Regions from separate parts of the Paenibacillus sp. RC84 genome, predicted to be linked through region 3. Evidence: riboswitches for the same ligand, from Rfam matches in the RefSeq annotation. Region 3 holds a riboswitch; each other region holds the start of a gene.
What was found. A riboswitch is a leader RNA that binds a small molecule or an ion and turns the genes downstream of it on or off. The one in region 3 is predicted to bind cyclic di-AMP.
Positions count from the first base shown of each region.

Region 1: it holds a riboswitch for cyclic di-AMP, as region 3 does, so the genes downstream of both, ABH899_RS19550 (hypothetical protein) here and ABH899_RS09860 (CAP domain-containing protein) in region 3, are expected to answer to the same signal.
Region 2: it holds a riboswitch for cyclic di-AMP, as region 3 does, so the genes downstream of both, ABH899_RS05205 (3D domain-containing protein) here and ABH899_RS09860 (CAP domain-containing protein) in region 3, are expected to answer to the same signal.

Region 1 covers NZ_JBGBYL010000008.1:301,168-308,609, forward strand. Annotated here, with positions in the region: gene ABH899_RS19530 (MmcQ/YjbR family DNA-binding protein) at 1-301, shown strand, start outside; gene ABH899_RS19535 (YitT family protein) at 694-1,521, shown strand; gene ABH899_RS19540 (YbdD/YjiX family protein) at 1,652-1,855, opposite strand; gene ABH899_RS19545 (carbon starvation CstA family protein) at 1,848-3,938, opposite strand; cyclic di-AMP (ydaO/yuaA leader) riboswitch at 4,201-4,395, shown strand; cyclic di-AMP (ydaO/yuaA leader) riboswitch at 4,504-4,682, shown strand; gene ABH899_RS19550 (hypothetical protein) at 4,800-5,240, shown strand; gene kdpF (K(+)-transporting ATPase subunit F) at 5,431-5,505, shown strand; gene kdpA (potassium-transporting ATPase subunit KdpA) at 5,566-7,245, shown strand; gene kdpB (potassium-transporting ATPase subunit KdpB) at 7,266-7,442, shown strand, end outside.
Region 2 covers NZ_JBGBYL010000002.1:326,647-334,088, reverse strand. Annotated here, with positions in the region: gene ABH899_RS05210 (polysaccharide deacetylase family protein) at 1-285, shown strand, start outside; gene ABH899_RS05205 (3D domain-containing protein) at 334-1,299, opposite strand; cyclic di-AMP (ydaO/yuaA leader) riboswitch at 1,311-1,501, opposite strand; gene ABH899_RS05200 (hypothetical protein) at 1,766-1,987, opposite strand; gene ABH899_RS05195 (manganese catalase family protein) at 2,359-2,928, opposite strand; gene ABH899_RS05190 (spore coat protein CotJB) at 3,006-3,272, opposite strand; gene ABH899_RS05185 (spore coat associated protein CotJA) at 3,311-3,496, opposite strand; gene ABH899_RS05180 (glycoside hydrolase family 84 protein) at 3,726-6,311, shown strand; gene ytvI (sporulation integral membrane protein YtvI) at 6,483-7,442, opposite strand, start outside.
Region 3 covers NZ_JBGBYL010000003.1:541,632-549,073, forward strand. Annotated here, with positions in the region: gene ABH899_RS09830 (hypothetical protein) at 1-356, shown strand, start outside; gene ABH899_RS09835 (A24 family peptidase) at 371-886, shown strand; partial or broken gene ABH899_RS09840 (DUF6382 domain-containing protein) at 1,032-1,322, shown strand; gene ABH899_RS28590 (FHA domain-containing protein) at 1,731-2,984, shown strand; gene ABH899_RS09855 (Dabb family protein) at 3,059-3,349, shown strand; gene ABH899_RS09860 (CAP domain-containing protein) at 3,862-4,680, opposite strand; cyclic di-AMP (ydaO/yuaA leader) riboswitch at 4,687-4,822, opposite strand; gene ABH899_RS09865 (M42 family metallopeptidase) at 5,354-6,442, shown strand; gene ABH899_RS09870 (ABC-F family ATP-binding cassette domain-containing protein) at 6,550-7,442, shown strand, end outside.

The DNA of each region.
Region 1 (7,442 bases), on a different contig from region 3:
CGTAGGAGGCAAAATGTTCGCTCTGCTGCCTTCGGGAGCGGCTCCGGGAGAGGGAAGCGTAACGTTAAAATGTCCGCCGGAGGAAGCGGAACTGCTGCGCATGCAGTATCCGGAGGCCGTAAAGCCCGGTTATCACATGAACAAACGCCACTGGAACACCGTCCGGCTGGACGGAAGCTTGGACCCGCAGGAAATCATGGATATGGTGGACGTTTCCTATCAGCTCGTACGAGGGAGTCTAAGCAAGAAAATGCAGCAGCACATTCTGCAATACGGCAGTGCCGAGTGGAATGAAAGTTAGTACGGGGGGGGAAACTAAGCTCAGCTTGCGGACGCTTAAATGCGGCCTGTAACAGGTGTTACGCATGATTCGCCTGCCCGGTGTTTCCTTCTTTTCGGAAGAATTAAAGCGGATTAGGAGAGGTTCGGTACGCTTGTCAAGGATGCTGATCGCCGTTTTTGACCGTATTTCGGTAAATTCAGTGATCCTAGGCGAATAATATGGTATAATACATGTATTCGATGTTTGTTTGCCGGTCGCTGTTCTGGAGTCTGTTGCAAACAGGCTCCTTTTTCGGATTAAGGCAGACTTTAGATACATACAAATAAAAGGGGTGTCGGCTATTGAGTGTAGAAAAATCGACTTTTCAAGGCGAAAAACCAGGTAAACGTACGGCTACTGCGGCAAAGCTTCTGCAGAGAATCGTATTTATTTCGTTAGGTGCGGCTTTATTTTCGATCGGGTTGGAAGTGTTCCTCGTTCCCAACAATATTATCGACGGCGGTATCACCGGTATTTCGATTATGCTGTCCCACTTCTTCCATCTCCCTCTCGGTATTTTCTTAACCCTTTTGAATCTTCCGTTCCTGTTTTTGGGCTACAAACAAATCGGTAAAACGTTCGCCATTTCGACGTTGTTCGGTGTTATTGCAATGTCAGTCGGCACTTCCCTTCTTCATCCGGTACCGGCTGTCACAATCGATCCGCTGCTGGCCGCCGTTTTCGGCGGGGTTATTCTCGGCGTCGGGATCGGACTCGTTATCCGTTCGGGCGGTTCCCTTGACGGTACGGAGATCGTGGCTATTCTGATCAATAAAAAATCACCGTTTTCCGTCGGTGAAATCGTCTTGTTCATCAACCTGTTCATTCTCGGCAGCGCCGGGTTCGTGTTCGGTTGGGATCATGCGATGTATTCCCTGATTGCGTATTACATTGCGATGAAAATGATTGATGTGACGATCGAAGGTCTCGATCAGTCGAAATCCGTATGGATCATCAGTGAAAAATATAAAGAAATCGGCGATGCGCTGACTCAGCGTCTGGGCCGTGGCGTGACTTACCTTCATGGGGAAGGCGCTTATACCGGCGACGACAAGAAGGTGATTTTCACCGTCATTACGCGTCTGGAAGAAGCGAAGCTGAAATCCATCGTCGAAGAATGGGACGAAAACGCCTTTATTGCCGTCGGCAATATTCACGACGTGAAGGGCGGACAATTTAAGAAAAAGGATATCCACTGATCCTTGCAAACAACTTCCCCTGCAGACGCGAGGGAAAAGGAAAAAACCAGCGGCCCATAGGGCTGCTGGTTTTTTTTGCTGCCGTAGCGTGCTACCGTAGCGTGCTCCTGTAGCGTGCTGCCGCAAACACCTAGCAGCAGCGGGAGATTTTCCCGTCCTTGGCGTCATATCGGTTGTCCTGGGCCTGCCGGAAAAACTCCGCACGGCTCATGACGGGCTGGTCCTTGTGGGCGTTTTTCATATGAGCCACATATGTCTCGTAGTGGGGGACGCCCACCATCAGATGGATAAACTGATTGCGGTAGCTCCAGATGAGTTTCAGGCGCTTAAACATATTTCGTCGCCTCGGATCTGCCCTGCCCGCTGCGCGGGATATACGGGGCTTCGTAAAGGTCCAGCGGTTTGTTCGAAATCGCCTTCAGCCAGACGCGGATGGCCGAGATAAACACGATCAGCACCACGATCATGAAAAATCCGCACAAGGCCGCGTCGATGTAATCGTTCATCACGATCTGCTTCATCTGCGCGGCCGTTTTGGCCGGAGCGACGATTTTGCCGCTGTCCAGCGCGCTCTGGAACTGCTTGGCGTGAGAAAGAAAGCCGATGTTCGCTTTCTCGTGGAACAGCTTCTGCCAGCCTGCGGACATGGTCACGATAAGCAGCCACGTTGTGGGCAGGAGCGTGACCCAAGCGTACGCCTTTTTGCCCATTTTGAACAAAATGGTCGTCCCCAGCACAAGCGCGATGCCGGCCAGCATCTGGTTGGCGATGCCGAAGAGCGCCCACAAGGAGTTGATGCCCCCCAGAGGGTCCACAACGCCTTGGTAGAGGAAATAGCCCCAGCCCGCCACGCAGAGAGCCGTAGCGATAAGATTGCCTACCGTGGACCGGGTATCCCCTAGCGACTTGCTGGCATAGCCGAGCAGATCCTGGATGAGGAAACGCCCCACGCGGGTACCGGCGTCGATCGTTGTCAGGATGAACAACGCTTCGAACAGGATGGCGAAGTGGTACCAGAACGCCATCATCGTTTTGCCGCCGATCACGCCGGACAAGATTTGCGCCATGCCGATGGCGAAGGTCGGCGCGCCGCCCGTCCGCGAGAGGATGGTGCTCTCGCCGATATCCTTGGACAGCGTAGTCAACTGCTCGGGCGTGATGGTGAAGCCCCAGCTCGTGATGGTTGCCGCCGCGGTCGCCACATCGGTACCGCCCAGGGCCGCCGCCGACGAGTTAATCGCGAAGTAGGTGCCGGGCGTGATGATGCAGGCGGCGATCAGCGCCATGATGGCGACGAACGATTCGACCAGCATCGCGCCGTAGCCGATCGGGCGCGCGTGGGATTCGCGCTCCAGCATTTTGGGCGTCGTCCCGGAGGAGATCAGCGCATGGAAGCCCGATACGGAGCCGCAGGCGATGGTGATGAACAGGAACGGGAACAAATTTCCGGCGAAAACGGGACCGGTTCCGTCGATGAACCGGGTCGTGGCCGGCATGGACAGATCCGGCAGAACGAATATAATACCCAGCGCCAGTCCGATGATCGTTCCGACTTTCAGGAACGTGCTGAGATAGTCGCGGGGCGCCAGAAGCAGCCAAACCGGCATGACCGAAGCGAAAAAGCCGTAGGCGATCATCATCAGAGCGATGGTTTCCCCGCTGAAGGAGAAGAGCGGCGCGAGCGACGCGCTCTCGGCGACGAACTTGCCTCCGATCAGCGACAGAACGAGCAGCACGACGCCTATGAGCGATGCTTCCCCGACCCGGCCGGGCCGTATGTAGCGCATGTACACGCCCATCAGGAGGGCGATCGGAATGGTGGCGGCAATCGTGAACATGCCCCACGGACTGCCGATCAGCGCTTTGACGACGACGAGGCCGAGCACGGCGAGAAGAATGATCATAATGCCCAGAATGCCGAGCATGGCAATCGTGCCCGTCACCTTGCCGATTTCGTCCTTGATCATATCGCCCAGCGATTTACCGTTTCTACGAGTTGAAGCGAAAAGAATCACGAAGTCCTGGACGGCGCCTCCCAGAATAACGCCGAGAATAATCCACAGCGTTCCGGGCAGATAGCCCATTTGGGCGGCAAGTACGGGGCCTACGAGAGGACCCGCGCCGGCGATGGCCGCGAAATGGTGCCCGAACAGCACCCATTTGTTCGTCGGCACATAGTCCTTGCCGTCGTTATTCAGCTCTGCGGGTGTTTTCCGGTTGTCGTCGAGCACGAAGACTTTGCGGGCGAGAAAACGGCTGTAGAACCGGTAGGCGACCGCATAGCAGCTGACGGCTGCGATAACGAGCCAGGCGGCATTGATCGTTTCCCCGCGATTAAGTGCGACAAGCCCGAAAGCGAACGCGCCGACAATGGAAATCACCCCCCAGAGCAAGATTGATTTCCATCCGATTTTCATAAACATGCCTCCTTACTGGTTAATATGGGAACGTTTACAAGTAGTATAGCAGGTTTTTCCGGTGTGGGAAGAGGCTGGATGTCCAAACCGTTTTCAAAAACGTGAGATTTTCGACGTATTAACAAGCTAGCGCACAAAAAGTAGAAATGTAAGCGCATTAGGGGATTTCTTTGGCTTAAATCGGTTTAAAACCAATCTCCCCATATCTTTACAAAGCACGTGCGGAGGTGTAACATTCATTCCATCAATTGAAAAAAACAGTTTCTTGCTTTCGCTGAATTTCCCCATCCGGGGGAAGCGGGGGAACCATCGCAGCATTGATCCGGTGTGAGAGCCGGAGCCTTGTCTGCAGGGGTGAATCCTGAAGCGCCGGAACCCATGGACCCGGCAATCAGGTAGGGCGACTCTCACCGCCCGAATCCGACAGCTAACCTCGTAAGCGCATGAGTTCGGGAGGGGTTGAAGAAGCTTGTGATCGGCATCGACCACAGGGACTTCGTTTCGCTGTGGTTTTGTTATGTTCAAAAACATCCGAAAATGAAAAATGTGCCAAACAAATGAACATGCGTTTTTATCGCTGAGTTTCCGTGTGAAGCGGAAAACGGGGGAACCAACGAGGACTTGCAGGCCTGACGGCCAGTCCTCATGGGGTGAATCCAGAAGCGGCATCCGTGCCGTCATGGTAGGGCGACTCTCACGCCCGAATCCGACAGCTAACCTCGTAAGCGTACCGAGAGAGGCGACTGCTATCGCGCTTCGGCTATAGTCTTTTTAGGCTGTGACCGTCAAGAAGCCGCGTGAAGAGTTCCTCTTCCGCAGGCTTCTTTTTTTGCTGCCCAAAACATGAAAGAGGGATAAAAAGTGGACGAGAGAAAGATCCAAACCTATACGTTGGTTTCCGCACCGAATGTCACCGGCGAGAACTTTATTAAACTGCTGAATATTTACCGCAGACCCTTCGCGGCGCTTGTGAACAACCCCGCAGAAGGACAGCGGATGAAGAAGCTGGGAGTCCGGCACATCGTGGAAGTGGACACCGTTCGCCACGAAGCCTGGGAAGTCCCCGAGCTTCCGATCGGTGACGTTTATCTTTTCGAAGACAGCCTGCCGCTCTGCTGCCGGTATCTTCAGATGGTCCGCAGCTGGACAACCGGAACGATTTTCGTGGTGAAAACGAATGCCACACCGCGGTTGATTTATAAAGCGCTCGGCGCCGACCATGTGGTGCATACGAATACCCGTCAGGTCTCTTTCCTGCTTGGAGCAGCACCGGGCCAAGTGCCCGAGGAAGTTTTGCGCTGACGTTTAAATTCACTGTCCGAACGATCATGAATGAACCTATAAAACGAACCTATAAATAGGAAAGAAAGGAGCCGACACACATGACGGACCTTTATATGATTCTGCTGCTGGCAGTCATTTATCTCATCTTTTACGGTTTTCTGACCTGGTGTGACCATGTCGTGGAAGGCTCGGAAGGCGGCCGTACATGATGATCATCGCGCTTTTTACGGCAGGGCTTTTCCTGTATCTGATATACGCGCTCATACATCCCGAAAAATTTTAGGGCGCCTTCGGGCAGCCGGTGAACGACTAGCGCGGAGTTGGTTGAGGAGGATAGGAATCCATGGAGATTGTGCAAATCGTAATCGTAATCGCGGCGCTTTGCCTGCTGGTGAAACCGCTTGGGACTTATATTTATCATGTTTTTTCGAATGAGAGAAACCGGACGGACAAATGGTTCGGCTGGCTGGAACGGCCCATTTACAAGCTTGCGGGTATCCGCAGCGAGAACGGCATGACGTGGAAGAAGTATGCGGGCAGCCTTGTGCTGACCAACATTGTGCTTGTGGCGGTCGGGTATCTGATCCTCCGTCTGCAGCGTGTTCTTCCTTTGAACCCGAACGGGATCGACAATATGGAAGCGACGCTGTCGTTTAATACGATCATCAGCTTTATGACGAACACCAACTTGCAGCACTACAGCGGGGAAACGGGCTTGTCCTATTTCTCGCAGATGGCGGTCATCATGATGATGATGTTCACGTCCGCCGTAACGGGCATCGTTGTAGCGATTGCGTTTATCCGCGGACTGACGTCCAAAGGCAATACCATCGGCAACTTTTTTACGGATTTTGTAAAAGGACACACCCGCCTGCTGCTGCCGCTGGCTATCGTGGTCGCGCTGGTGCTTGTCGGCCTGAAGGTGCCGCAGACGCTGGATCCGACCGTGGCCGCGAAGACGCTTGAAGGCGGGGAGCAGCAAATCGCCATCGGTCCGGTAGCTTCGCTTGTGTCCATCAAGCATCTGGGTACGAACGGCGGCGGTTTCTTCGGGGTGAACTCTTCCCATCCGTTTGAAAATCCGTCTCCGCTGACTAACGTGATCGAAATGCTGTCCATGTGGTGCATTCCGGCCTCATTAACCTATACCTTCGGGCGGTTTGCGAAGAACCGGAAGCAGGGATGGGTCATTTTCACCGCGATGATGACCTTGTTCCTGGTCTTTCTGTCGGTCGCTTTCTTCTCGGAAAAGGCCGGTAACCCTGCCTTGAACGCCCTTGGCGCGGATTCGTCCATCGGCAGTATGGAAGGCAAAGAGGTGCGGTTCGGCATTGCCCAGTCCGCGCTGTTCACTACGGTAACGACGGCGGCGACGACGGGAACCGTCAACAATATGCACGACACGCTCACCCCGCTGGGCGGAATGGTTCCGCTCGCTCAAATGATGCTGAACTGCGTATTCGGCGGGGACGGAGTCGGGCTGGTCAATATGCTCATGTACGCGATTTTGGCGGTCTTTCTGGCGGGCCTCATGGTCGGCCGGACCCCGGAGTTTCTGGGACGCAAAATCGAGTCCCGCGAGATGAAACTGATCGCCGTTGCAATTCTGGCGCATCCGCTTATCATCCTGGCTCCGACGGCGATCGCCTTCATGACGGAGCTTGGCAAAGGAGCCGTCACCAATCCGGGATTCCACGGAATCTCACAGGTGCTGTACGAGTTCACGTCGTCGGCGGCCAATAACGGCTCCGGCTTCGAGGGGCTGGCAGACAATACGCCGTTCTGGAACATTTCCACGGGAATTGTGATGCTGCTAGGCCGTTACGTGTCGATCATTGCCCTTCTGGGTGTGGCCGGCTCCCTGGGCCGTAAACAGTGGGTCCCGGAAACAATCGGTACGTTCCGTACGGACAATGCCTTGTTTACCGGAATCGTGGTAGGTACGGTCGTCATCATTGGGGCGCTCACCTTCCTGCCGGTAATCGCGCTCGGTCCGGTGGCCGAATATTTGACATTGCGTTAAAAACGATGGGGTGAAAACGGATGAGTTCAAATGCTTCTCAAGCGAAACGAAAATCGATGCTGAGCGGAGATATCGTCAGACAGGCGGTCGCGCAAAGCTTTCTTAAATTAAATCCGGTTACGATGATGAAAAATCCCGTTATGTTCGTGGTAGAAATCGGAACCTTCATTGTCCTTCTGATGACGGTACTTCCCGGC
Region 2 (7,442 bases), on a different contig from region 3:
AATGAAGAGCAGGTGCGCTGGATGTCCGATCATCACCTGCTGGCCGTGAACTGGGACGTGGATTCCCTCGACTGGAAAGGACTACCCGGCAAGCAGGTATACCACAATATTGTGGACAACGCCCGGGCCGGTTCAGTTATTCTGCAGCACAGCGCGGGAGGAAACGACAAGCACGATCTCAGCGGTACGGTCACGGCCCTTCCCGATCTGATCCGTTCCTTGAAATCGAGCGGATACAAGCTGGTCACGATTCCGGAACTACTGGGAATTTCCAAGGATTTGTAACGCACAAAAGACGGGAGCATTCGCTCCCGCCTTCTTTCCGGCTAATGGTTATTTAAGAATGTATACTTTCACACTTTGATAGCCAAAGTTGTTTACTTTATCTTTGGAGCCCGGAACGAAAATATCGATCCGGTTGCCTTTGATCGCGCCGCCGATGTCCGTCGCTTTGGCGATCATTCCCTTGGCCGGAAGGCCCGGGAAAGCATAACCCGTTACATATACGGTGGAGCCGAGCGGAATTACTTTCGGATCGACCGCGATCGTGCCGACGGTCAGTTTGTTGCCGTAGTAGTCGATGCCGGCATATCCGCCGTTCTCGCTCGGGTCAGCGGAATAGGCCGATGCCTTGATATTCAGCGCTTTTTTGTATTGAACCTGTTTACCCGCCGCGGTTGTCAGCGTCTGGCCGGATTTTGTGGAAGCCGATGCCGCTTGGGCAGCCGGTTTCTTAACGGCCTTCTTCTCCGCGGTTTTTTTCGGTTCGGGAGCCTGCGGTTTGCCGCTCTTTTGAAGAGCCTCCGAAGGTTTTATGGAGTCCGTCTGACTTGGCGAGGCCGATGCAAGCTGAACTTTGGCCGGTGCCTGGGCCGGGACTTTTACCTTCGCTTTTAAAGCTTTAAGCTGCTCGAGGGCCGCTTCCCCCACAATTTTCAGCTCGCTGCCTGCCGGCAGGCTAAGCGGATCCGCATCGGGATTTAACGATAAGAGGTCAAGAACGTCCATATTCATTTGGGAAGCGAAGTTCCACATGGAATTTGGCTCGGAAAGCACCAGGGTTTGATTTTCCGGTGTCACCAAAGATTGGGTAAGCTCCGAATCGGCTGCTTGTCCTACGGTACCGGTCATACCGGCTGCAATCTCCTGATAAGATTTAGCCAGTTTCCAATACAACAGGCCGTCGTTTTTAGCCGCTTCCGTTTCAGCCGCCTGCGACTGGAATGCGGAAGATGCCGCCACCACTGCGCCTAGCAGCAGAGTAGCGCATGTTTTTTTCCAATGATGCTTTAAAGCCATAGTTGATGTACGCTCCTTCTCGGTATTGCCTACGAGGTTAGTTGTCGGGTTCGGACTGAGAAGTCGCCCACGCTGCTGCCAGCGATTCACCCCTATCGGACGCCGCAGTCATACACATACGGTTCCGAAATAAATCATCCCCCGCACCTCATCCACTCCTGGTAAATCCGGGAAACGGAAGAAGTTTCGGCTCTCTACACAAGCTATCACATACATCTTTAGAAACAAACACACACAAATTGGCAAAAAACAACCTTTTCATTTTTTTAATCCACCGGTGAACCTGCTGTAAAAAGCTGTTCCATCAAGCCTATTTGATCCTGCCCCGCCTTTTCGGCCGGAAAAACCCCAGAGAGAAAATTAACGCCATTCTCACAATCAGCTTATGTAATTCTCATGCGTTTCTCATAAAAGGCATTGTTTCTTCACCATATATCCAGGAAATTCATCCCATAGGAGGAAACCTTTATTTGGCGATTCGTTTCCTTTCTCTCGGCTTTTCTTCTATTTTCACGGCTGCCTGGCTTTGTACCGATTCTACAGTCGGCCTCTTCTTCCCCTCGTAAATATCATCGAAAGGACGAAACGGCACGTAATCGGACCGGTCGAATTCCTTCGGTTTGCGCAGACCTAATGATGCCGCTAAAAGAACTAACATGCCGATCAGCAGACTTAATGTGATCCCCATAATAGCAGCCTCCTCCTTATTCCAACCTATAGGTTTCGCTCTTAAATTCTTGCTAACTTATTCCATTTTATCATACTTATAGGTAAAATGTGGTATTTTTACGAAAAGCTGACGAACTTTTTAAGATTTTTCGTAAATACGACATCATTTTTGCCAATGTCCGGCTCCTAACAGCCGCTCCTATAAGACCTGCGCCATTAAACGACTGTTTACTTGTAACCTTTATATAAGTAAGACACCTTCAGAAGGGGAAACGTTCCGGAAAAATTAGTAATCTTATTCAATTTTTCCATATCTATTGAAATCGTCGGCTCGGTTATCTTAAAAATTGCCGAAAAAAGACGGGTTTCCCCGTCTTTTTGTCCAGACCGCTAGAAAATTTTCTGGGCCGCCCTTTCGTCTTTAAGAATTTCTACCGCTTCGCGGAAACGCATCGAATGGATGATCTCACGTTCACGCAGGAATTTCAGCCCATCCTGGAGATCGACGTCGTCCGTCAGGTCAATGAGCCACTGATAGGTGGCGCGCGCCTTTTCTTCCGCCGCGATATCTTCGTAAAGGTCGGCGATGGGATCGCCCTTGGCTTGAATGTAGGCTGCCGTCCACGGTGTGCCAGCCGCATTTTGGTAATACAAAGCCGAATCGTGGTTGACGTAATATTCGCCCAGGCCCGCGGCTTTTAGCTGGTCGGGAGTAGCGTCTTTCGTAAGCTTGTAGATCATCGTCGCAATCATCTCTAGGTGAGCGAATTCTTCTGTCCCGATATCATTCAGTACCCCGATTACTTTGTCCGGAATGGTGTAACGCTGGTTCAAGTAACGCAGCGCGGCAGCAAGTTCCCCGTCCGCACCCCCGTACTGCTCGATCAGAAGTTTGGCCATGTGCGGATCGCATTTGCTTACACGAACCGGATACTGCAATTTCTTCTCGTAAATCCACATCGGAATCCCCCGTCTCCTTAAGCACAACCGTGCTTGTTCTTCCGTCCAGGCCGTTCATACAGTTTCCTCTACACATGTCACACCTGCCAAGGCCAGGGAGCTTCGGCCCACTCCCAAGTCTGCTGCGGCAGCGCATTTTGCCCGTACTGCAGAAGCGGTCCGTACAAACACTCATATTCCAGCGCGATTTGCTTCCGTTTTTGGGAAAATTCATTGAACTGCTGCAGAGCGTTGCCATCTTCGGGATGAGTGTCCAGATACAAGGTCAGTTCGACCAGTACGAAATCGGCCGCTTGCAGGTCGTGCAGAAGCCGGTAATAATTTTCATCCAGTTGTTTGTGCATACGGTTGTCGTTCCCCTCTCTTTCGATTTCGGACCGGGTTAGCACTTGGATTCGTAGCTGCTGTACAGCTCCGGCCAAAGGGTACCGAGCCTCAAAGCCTCGTAAGGGCTAAACTGCGGCAGGCACATGGGCTGGAACTTGATGAACAGGTTCGGCGGAGTTACATACGTTTTGACGAGCTTCGGCGGGCAGGGGTCGAACGGCCCCACGAAAGGATGATACATGCGGACTTCAGGATACAATGCGCTTCCTCCTTGTAACCGGTAATGGTGTGGCTCTGCAATACCATATGGCATCCGCCCAGGGATGGTATGGGCATCCGCCCAGATTTACGAAATAAAAGCGGAATAATCCGCAAGATTGTCATCTCTACCGTCTCTATGAATATCCTATGATAGAAAGAGAGACGATCCGGGGAAGCCTTTTCCCCTTTAAAAAAAGGAGTGAGATGGCATGACACATCATCTGAAAGCTCCCTTTCTGACCCCGCCCCCACAGCAGGTGGAATACAGCGGGTACACCGTCCCTTTGTATGCAACCGCCGGAATCCTGGCAGGCGCGGATACGTCCCCCGAAGCTCTGCTGGAGCTGCGGAGTCTGCTTATCGGGTCCGGCGTCAAGCGCGTCGTTCCGTGCAAGGACTGGCATTCCGCCGCCAAAATGCCTCTGGCCGTCTATATCGGCAAGCTGCCGGCCGATCCCGCCGTACAGCGGGAATTCCGGAGCCGGCGCAGCGGCGACCCCCTCGGAATTCCCGAAGAGGGCTACACCCTTGCGGCGCGGCGCAGCAAACGCGGCGGCAGCATGATCGTGCTGGCGGGCGCGGATCATACCGGCACCCTTTATGCGGTCCGCACGCTTAAGCAGCTCATCCGCAAAGGCCCGATGATGGCCGCTGTGCCGGCTGTCACGATCCGGGACTTCCCCGCGTTCCCCGTAAGGGGCGTTGTGGAAGGGTTCTACGGCGGTCCGTGGTCTCCGGACGACCGGGTCAATCTGATCGCTTTCCTCGGCGATCATAAAATGAACACGTACCTATACGCTCCGAAAGATGATCCGTACCTGCGCGGACGCTGGCGGGAGCCGTACCCGGAGGAAGAGCTCCGCCATATCCGCAGGTATGTGGATGCGGCCGAAAAAGCCGGTGTCCGCTTCGTTTACGCGCTCTCGCCCGGGCTCGATATCTGTTTCTCGTCGAACGAGGAATTTCAGAAGCTGGCTGCCAAAGCGAGCCAGATGTGGACGCTCGGAGTCCGCCATTTCTCTCTGCTTATGGATGATATTTTCCAGAATCCCAACTGTGCGGACGATGTACAGAAGTTCGGCGGGGACGAGAGCCCCGCTGCGGCTGCGCAGGCTTATCTGCTAAACCGGTTCAACCGCGAGTTCGTGCAAGCGCATCCCGGCGCCTCCAGGCTCATTACGGCGCCGACCGAATATTATCAGGACGGCTCCAGCCCTTACCGGAAACGCTTTGCCGAATTGGTAGATCCGGGCATCCTCATCTGCTGGACGGGGATCGGCATCGCTCCGGCGGTTATCACTTCCGGGGAGGCCGAGCGGATTCACAAGGTGTTCAATCACGATATGCTCTTGTGGGATAACTACCCGGTGACGGATTATGTGCGGGAGAAGCTGTTTCTCGGGCCCTTGGAGGGCAGAGACGCCGAGCTGCACAAGCACGGCCAATTCGGCTATTTGTCCAATCCGATGGAGCATTTGCAGGCCTCTTTGCTTGCTTTGTTCACTTCAGCCGAGTATGCCTGGAAGCCCGGTGCCTATAAACTCTGGGAATCCTGGGAAAGATCTCTGAAGGAATTCGGCGGGCCTCTGTATAAGGAACTGCGCATTTTGGCGGAAAATCATTTATCCTCCGCCGTCCACGCCGGTGAATCTCCGAAGCTCACAGCTCTTCTTGCGGCTTTCTGGGAAGATTTCGAGAAAGGCACACCGGAGAAAGCTGCCGCTCGTTTGATCGCCTACTTCGGCTCTATGCGCAGGGCAGCCTCACGTTTGAGTCAAATGCACAATCCCGATTTCGTAAGGGAAACGGCGGACTGGCTGAAAAAAATCGACTTTTACGGAAAAGCCGGTGAATCCGCCGTTTCCCTGCTTCTGGCGATGATGCTGGGCAGTGATGAAGAGGCCGATGCCCGGTACTCCGCCTACGCCGCCGTTCTCACGCAGGATACCGTCGACATCGAGGTAACGGATCCGAGAACAGGCTCACGCCGTATCGACGGCGAAAATCGTGAGCGGGGTGAATCCGAGCTTATCCGGTATACATCGGTATATGGGGCAAGGACCGGGACGAACGAGTGGGGCTACGAGGTGACGGTCGTGAACGGGCGCATCATCCGGGAAGGCGGCAATAACTCGGTCATTCCCGCCGACGGCTACGTACTCAGCCTTCACTCGGGCCAAGACAGAGAATGGTTGAAAAGCATGACGATAGTAGGCGCTAAAGTGGACATCCGTGACGGGAGTGTAACCATTTCAGTCGAAAACGGAATCTACCCGGTCCCCAACAAAAAGGTTTCGGCCGACGGAGTTATGGAGCCGTTCCTACAGCGGGTCACGTCAGCCTACGAGATGTATGTCCGGTGGCGTGAGAACCGCGGGTTCACCGACCCGATCAGCACACTTCCCGCCTGGGAAAGCAACGTGCTCGCAAACATGACCGACGGCAGGGCGGATACGTATTTCTGGAGCGGCAGAGCCCCGCAATCCGGAGATTACGTGGGCGTAAACCTGGGGCAGCCGGCACAGGTACGCCGGGTCCGCATCAGCCTGGGCCATCCCGATCCGGCAGCTCCGCAGGCAGGCGACCTCATCCGCAGCGCTTCTCTGGAAGCTTCGCTGAACGGCCTCAGCTGGACGAAGCTCGCGGAATTTACGGAGCAGCGGGAAATTGATTTCACTCCCGCCGCGCCCTTCCGCGCTCACTTTGTCCGGCTGAAAAGCAGCGCGGCCCAGACGGAGTGGGTCATGGTCCGTGAGTTCGACGTCACGGCGGACCGCGATCAGGCGGCGAACTGAACGAGGGCGGAAGCCGTACTCCGTTAAAGCTTCGCCAAGGATACTTCGGATGGTTCGTAGTGTACATTTTTATTGGACGGCAGCTTGATCTCTACGGGCCGTCATCCAAAAAAGCCTGTCGTCCGGAGCGCAAGCTCGGGACGACAGGCTTTTGTACACCAAACAGACCTTCTAATCCAGGTTAATCTTGAATTGCAGCAGTCCGACCTGCCGCATCGTTTGAAAGAGAATGACAATCAGCGGGCCCAGGAACATGCCGGCCACACCCATCAACTCGAACCCGATGTATAAGGAAACCATGGCCGCAAGCGCGCTAATTCCGACCGAGTTGCTTAAAATTTTGGGCTCGATAACGCGGCGGGCCAGCGTGATGACGATAAACAGCAGCATGATCTGCATAGCCATACCCGGATCGCCAAGCAGCAGCCTGTAAATCGCCCACGGCAGAAAGACGAGTCCCGTTCCGATCACCGGCACGAATTCCATGAACATGACAAGCAGGGCAATCGCAAGCGGATAGTCCGTCCGGATAAACAAAAGGCCGATCAAGGTAAGCACATAAGTGAGCATCGACATCATGACTTGGGCATACATAAATCCGAACAAAGCCTGACGGAGGGAAAGGATCAGTTTTTCAACTTTTTCACGGGAACGGTCATCGAACATATTCAGGAAGGATTGCTTCAATACGGGCAGCGAGTAGGAGAAGAGATAGAGGGAGAACAAGTAGACGATGAACAAAATAAGAAGATTCGGGATGGCCGCGGCCGCTCCCAGAAACGAGTCGGACAAAAGCAGGATAAAACGCTCCAGTGCTTGGGCGGCGGAAGCCAGTCCGTTTTGCAGCCAGACTTGCATTTGGGAGTTATCGCCCGGGAAAAGGGACTCGTACATCATTCTCGCCCTTGCGGCCGCATCCTCCACATAAATGCCGGTTTCCTCCAGATAAACGGGGATTTTGCCCCAGAAGTTCATAAATTCCGTTACGACTTTGACGCCGATCATGGAAAAAAGGCCCAGGGTAAGCAGCGTAAACAGTGTGCTGACAAGAGAAACGGCTGCAAACCTGCGCAGTTTAAGCAGCCGCATTCCCACTGTCACCACGGGCTCCAGCAGCATCGCGGTCACGAT
Region 3 (7,442 bases):
CCGCGCAAGCGGGAGAATTTATCGACTCGGTTGAAGCCTACATCCCGGATCCCGTAGTCGGACTTTTGGCATGGGTTCGCCAAGCGGGTGAAAGCGGTGCGGATGGGGTAAAGGAAGCGGCAAGTTCGGCACTCCGTGATGCCATGAAGCCGGTTGTGTACAGTTTTGCGGACAAACGGATTCTGAAGAAGGACCGGTTCCGCATCGGCGGGGTGACACTACCCAGTTTAACGAACCGGGAACGGGCTTATCTCGGTTTCGAAGTTACCTATGATTTCCCTCTTGCCGTTCCTTTCTTCAACCGTACGCTTGTTTTGAAAAAGAAAGCGCTGGAGCGGGTCTGGCTGGGCGCGTAAAAGGAGACATCACTATGGAGGAGCTGCTGCTTTCTCTTCTTATTCTGGCCGCGTTTGTAACCGATGTACGAAAATCGATTATTCCGAATGTCTTGACTGCCGCAGGTGCCGGTACCGGAATGATGTACCATCTTCTTACAAATGGCTGGAGCGGACTTGTTTTTTCTTTGGCGGGCTGCACGACCGGTTTTATTGCGCTTTTTATTTTGTATGCGGCAGGGGCGATCGGTGCGGGGGACGTTAAGCTGTTCGGGGCGATTGGAGCTTTAACGGGCGGGGTCTATGTTTTTACGTGCGCGCTTTATTCTTTATTATTCGCGGGAGCGATCGGCTTGTGTTTGCTTCTTGCGAGAAAAGAAGGAGTCAAACGGCTCGGGCGCTTGTTCGGCGGATTGGCCCTATGTTTGTTTCTTAAAGATTTGTCGTTCTGGAAAAGCTTGAAACAAAGTGATCAACTGCGGTTTCCTTTTATGTATGCGGTACTGCCGGGGGTTCTGGCTGCTTACTGGTACGGAAGCCTCGCTTTTTAACAGAAGCCCGTCAGAGATGCGAAAGGATGAAGCTATGGAAATATTCGGATTGAGGGCAAGCATACGATTGACGCAAGGCAGATGGCTGGAAGTGGGCATGGAAGAAGAGCTGAGCATTGAACGCCTAATGCCCGTGCAGCTTAAGATGCTTGCAGAAAACCCTATTCCGCGGGTACTGCCTTTGAAAGTGGAAGAGATCGATAGTCATGTCAGGCTGCTCTATAACCTGGCTTCAAGACGGTCTCTGGCAGCTATCCTTAAAGAGCGCAGTCCAGATCCCGCCGGATGTCTTCAACTACTGCACGAAGCGGCGGCTTGTGTAAGCGATAGCGGCAATTTTATGCTAAATGAGGCCCAGTTTGTTGTGGATAAAAATTACATATATATCGAAAGTGGCTGGGCAGACGTCTCGCTGCTGTGCCTCCCTATAAAGGAAATTCCGGTTGGATCTGCCTCCGTTATGTGGAGTGCGCTTGTTCGAGACTTGGGCAGTCGGCTTAAAGCGAAAGAGCGTGGAAGTCTCGAGAGACTTGCCAAGTACTGTGAGCATGAAAACTTCTCCGTTCGAGAATTTAAAAGGCAAATCTATCTGGAAATAAGTGGGAACTGGCTAAGTATTGAGGAAAACAGCGGGAAAGGAGGTGTGGAGTCGGACTCGATTGTTCGAACTTCAACCGTACCGGACTCGGAAATGCAGGACCCTGCACGTTTCTGTGAGCGGAGCGTTTATGCGTTTTCTGTTTTGCAGAAGCGAGCGCAAGATATTCCTGTAACGGAACCGCTACAGCTTCACAGAGAGAGTAACGATGTTGATGAGGGGCTTTTGCGAAGAGAGAGCGCACACATGTCCCAAGACAGGATTGGGTCGCCTCATAAGCTTGTGGGTGAAAGCATTACAGATCCCAAGCCGCGGGGTGCAGCAGAGAAGTTTATCCGAAGACGTCAACAAATTACTGCGGACGGCTCCGATTATCCTGTGCCTGTCGAAGGAAACCATACGGCTTCTGCTTCTGCCGCTTTGAGCTATGCGCATCCGGTCTCGCCGAACAAGGCCGCTTCCGATGCGGGTCCCGATTTGACTCCGGCATCCTTTGCAGTAGGTTCATCCGCAGCCGCTTCCGGAGCCGGAACCCGCTTTTCCGCGAGCGCTGAGGTAAATCCCACCGGCACCGGAGAGACTGTTCTCCGTACGACAGCTCCGCGTACCGCCTCACCGCCAACTGCAGCTCCAATCGCTGCGGCGCAAACCCAACCTGCTGCGGTTGTTGCGCAAACCGCGCCGCAGCCTGCTGCGGCTGTGCCGCTCAGCCGGCGGCAGACCGGCTCCGGCATGCAGGCGGCAGGGCACCCGCCGCCGCCTCACGCCGCGCCGCAGCCGCAAGCCGCGCTCGCCGGAGCGGCTGCCTCCGCGGGACCGCTTCCCGGGTCCCGCGGCAAAATCCTCGCGCTGGGAGGCGCATTCCTGATCATCGGGATGATCTGGAACGCTTATTTCAGCGCGCCCGGGCCCCCGCTGCTGTACATCAGCAGCGGAGCGACGCTGCTGGTGCTAGATGCCGCTTACGTACTGCTGGCAATCGGCCTTCCGGGCCGACGCAGCAGCCAGTTGAAAGAAGCGGCACCCTCCGGCAGCAGCCCGTATCCGCCTGCGGCGGAACAGGAGCCGGTGTCGCTCGAGCAGTACTACGCCGGACTGGGCGAACGTACGACGCTTCTGGCTCCGCCGCTATCAGCGGTGAACAACGCGGATGAAACCGTTTATCTCGGCGCTGAGTCAGCCCCGCCGCATGCGAAGTTCCGCCATCCCGTGCTCCAAGTGATGCGGGAAGGCCGGAAGGAAACGATTCTGCTCGACGCGGATTCTTTTATTATCGGGCGAGGGGTAGGAGATGCCGACTATATCGAAGATGTACTCGGAATCTCGCGGATTCACGCGCAATTTTTGCGGACACCTGAAGGTTATGCGGTCAAAGACCTCGGTTCGCGAAACGGTACGTTTCTAAACGACGGGATGCTCGTTCCTTATCAAATGGTCGCTTTGAAAGACGGGGATGTGGTGCGGATCATTCACACCGAATTTACCTTCCGATTCGGCTGACCGGTTCCTGTCGTGGAACGATAATGGTATAATGGGACGGGTTATTGAAGAAACGGGAAAGAGGAGAATGTCCAATGATTACACATGTCGTGTTTTTCAAGCTTAAAGACCGCAGCCCGGAGTCCGTCGAACAAGCAAGAGCCAAGCTGCAGAACATGGAAGGCAAAATTTCCGAACTGCTGCATATCGAAGTGGGCGCGGATGTGATCCATTCCGAACGTTCTTATGACTTGGCTTTGATTACGAAGTTTAACTCGCTTGAAGATCTCAAAGCTTATAATGTGCACCCCGTCCACCAGGATGTGCTCGCCTATATGGGCGAAGCCAAAGACGGCGTCGCTCCCTGCGTAGACTTTGAAAGCTAATCTATTCGAAAAAAATCAGGTAACACTCGTAAGAACTTGCCGTTTTTCGCGGCAGGTTCTTTTTATGGTGCAGCCGCCGGCAAAACACTCGATGTGAAAGTCATGGCTGCCATCATCTCTAGGTGAGCGGATTCCTACGTACCGATGTCATTCAACGCCGGAAGCCTCTTTCCGACTAGCGCAATGCCACTGCAACGCCATCTGAAGTATCACAACAGCATAAAGCTCTACTGTAGAATTCCCTTATCTTAAGGTTGCCGAAGGATTACCCGATGCCTTACTTCAATAAATCGTCCAGCAATCGTCCCACTTAGTTTCCCCCACGCCTTCTGTATTATGACTCCTTACTTCTACCCGGAGCACTAGGCCCCTAGCCCCCAGTTTTTTCGCAAAAAAAGCGGCCGGTTCCGGGTCAGGAACGGGCCGCTTTTCAAAGCTGCATTAGATTGAATTGTAGGATCAAATTATAGCCTTAAATTGTATATTCGCATTCGTGCATTTGCAAAATCGAATTAGTTCGCGATAAACTCTTGAACCCATTCGCCGTTATAGTAAGCGACTCCGATTTTCGTAAAGTTCGGGCTCAAAATGTTTTCACGGTGACCCTGGCTGTTCATCCACGAGTTCATCACATCTTGAGGAGTGCGCTGTCCTTTGGCGATGTTTTCGCCTGCATACGTATAGGAGATGCCATAAGATTTCATCATATCAAATGGAGATCCGTACGTCGGAGAGTTGTGATCGAAATAGTTGTTTGTATACATATCCTTCGCTTTGTCCAATGCCATCGCGGCAAGCGCGCTGTCGGAAGCGAGCGGTTTTAATCCCGCTTTGGCACGTTCTTGGTTCACCAGCGTTACGACCTGATCCGCGAATTCCGATTGGGAAGCGGCCGGTTTTTCAGCCGGTTTCGGTGCCGGAGTCGCGACAGGTGCGGACGGCTTGGTTGTCGGTTTCGGCGTGTTTACGGGTGCCTGAGTTTCCGGAGCGGGCTTGCTCGGTTTTGCCGGTGGTGCAGAAGGTTTCTGGGCTTCCGGTTTCTTTTCGGGCGCGGTTGGCGCGGCCGGTGCCTCGGCAGACGGTTTTTCCGCAGCGGGAGGCGCTGCCGGTACGACGATCTGCATGCCTTTCCAAATGAAATTCGAATTTTTCAACTGCGGATTCGATGTAAGAAGAGAGGCGAGATCAATGCCGTATTTGTTCGAAAGGGTCGCGAGTGTGTCCCCGCCGGAAACGTTGCACGGCTCGGCGGATGCGGATGCGGCGCCTGCTCCGAAAACGGACGTAAGAGCAAAAACACCAACGAGAGTTGCTTTTTTGATAGATTTCAAAGTAAAATCTCTCCTTTTTTCGGCCTGCGAGGTTAGCTGACGGATTCGGGTCAAAGAGCAATCACCCGGCCATGAGCATCATGGCTTCACCCCAAAAATGGGTTCCCCCGTGCTTCCGGAGAAGCTTCGGCCTTGTTTTTTTTTGCTTTCTGTCTGAGAAGAGGAGCCTGCATGATGCGCTGCTCTGCACTCTCTCCCGGAAGAAGCCTTTTAATCCTAGCATGCGATTTGCTAGATTTCACGGGACAAAGTTTTCCAGCCGCGGCCGGATTGTTTTTCCGGAAACGGGTTTATCGTTTGAAAACAACGGGGAAACAGTGTAGTATCACCAGTAAGAGAACGCTTTTGAAGGCATGCCAAATTGGCGTAAAATTCCGGAATTTACAGTCTTTTTTATGGGAATTTGCAAGATTGTAAATAAGTGAGATCTTTAAAAGGAAGTTCACCGGTTAATTTTTTCGGCAAAACCGTCCGGACAGATAGAATCCGGCGGATGTGCGACATTTAGGGTTGATGATAGAGGGATTTTCGGGGTATTAAGTAGAAGCAAGCCTTTACATAGCGCTCAGAAACGGAAACCGGCCGCCGGTCAGGCGGAGAGCTTTACCTTTGAACGGTTTCGTTTGCAGAGCGACACTACTCGTACCGGGATGGAAAAGGAGAGGTTGAGTTTATGGAGCAAGTAAACAGAACGTATCTGCTGGAAGTGCTGGACATGCTTTTGCAAACGCCAAGCCCGAGCGGATACACCCACCACATTATGGATAAAGTGAAGGCGGAAGCCGAGAAGCTGGGCTACAAGCTGGAACTGACGAATAAAGGCTGCGGCATCATTACGATTCCGGGCAAACGGAGCGATTACACGATCGGGCTCTCGGCTCATGTGGATACGCTCGGGGCGATGGTGCGGTCCATCAAGGACAACGGGCGTCTGCGCCTCACGTCGGTGGGCGGTTTTATGATGGCTGCCATCGAAAACGAGTACTGCCGCGTTCATACGCGCCAGGGACTCAGCTATGAAGGCACCATTTTAACGACTAAGCCTTCGGTTCACGTTTTTCCAGATGCGAGAGACCACAAGCGCCTCGAGGAGAACATGGAAGTTCGCCTGGACGAACTGGCTTTTAACAAGGAAGAGGTACAGAAGCTGGGAATTCGTGTCGGGGATTTCGTGTCATTCGAGCCGCGGGTCCGCATGCTGGAGAACGGGTATGTCAAGTCCCGTCATCTCGACGATAAAGCGAGCGTGGCCGCGCTGTTCGCTCTTATGGATCTTCTGAAGAACGAGCTGATCGAACCGGCCTGTACCGTTAAAATCATATTGACCACTTACGAGGAAGTCGGCCACGGGGCTTCCTACATCCCGGCCGACATTGATGAGCTCCTTGCCGTCGACATGGGAGCCATGGGGGACGATCTGACCTGCACCGAGCAGGACGTCTCCATTTGTGCAAAAGATTCCAGCGGCCCTTACGACTACGCGATGACCTCTCAGCTTATCCGCCTCGCGGAACATTCCGGGATCCGCCACGTGGTGGATGTGTACCCGCAGTATGGTTCGGACGCTTCGGCGGCGCTCCGCGGAGGCAGCAACATCCGTGCGGCGCTGATCGGCCCCGGCGTTCATGCCTCCCACGGCATGGAACGCACGCATGTGGACGCCATCGCGGGAACGGCCTCTCTGCTGCTGCAATATATTCTGCACCCGGCCGCGGCAGCGAGCGACCCCGAACAGCCGGAAAATCCGGTCAGCCCGGTTTAAATCCGAAGAAATCGATTCTACATCCGGCTGGTCTCATCCCTACGCCCGACGGCGGGCATGAGGGCAGCCGGATTCATTTGGCGCGGCGCTTAAGGACGGAGGAACTCATGAGTATTATTCATGCCGAACATCTAGTAAAAACTTACGGAGAGAAAGTTCTCTTCGACGACATATCGTTTACCATCTCGGAAAAACAGCGGATCGGTCTGATCGGTGTCAACGGCACCGGCAAGTCTTCTCTGCTGAGAATTTTGGCCGGTTTGGAAACGCCGGACTCCGGATCGATCGTTCATTCCAATCATTTCAGAGTGGAATACTTGCCTCAACAGCCGGAGTTTGATGAACGTTCAACGGTTCTGGAGCAGGTTTTCTATGGAGAAACGCCGCTTATGAAAGTGCTCCGCGACTACGAGCAGGCGCTCGCGGCTCTTGATAGCAGCCCCGAAGACGAGGCAGCGCAGCAAAAGCTGATGCGGGTGCAGGGGAGAATGGACGAGCTGGACGCTTGGGAGGCCGGCACAACGGCCAAGACAGTCCTGACGAAGCTCGGCATCACGGAATTCGGCAAGCCCGTCGGCGAACTGTCCGGCGGCCAGCGGAAGCGTGTCGCGATGGCCCGCGTACTGATCCAGCCCGCCGACCTGCTTATTCTCGACGAGCCTACCAACCACATCGACAACGAGACGGTGGACTGGCTGGAGCAGTTTCTAAGCAAATGGAAAGGCGCTCTGCTGCTCGTCACGCACGACCGCTATTTTCTGGAGCGCGTGACCAGCCGCATCCTGGAGCTCGATCGCGGCAGCATATACAGCTATGAAGGCAATTACACGACGTTTCTGGAGAAAAAGGCCGAGCGCATGGAGCGTGAAGCCTCCAGCGAAGACAAGCGGCGCAACCTGCTCCGTAGAGAGCTTGCCTGGCTGCACCGCGGCGCGAAAGCCCGCACGACGAAGCAGAAAGCCCGCGTCGAACGGGCGGAGGAGCTGCGCGACCGCAAGGT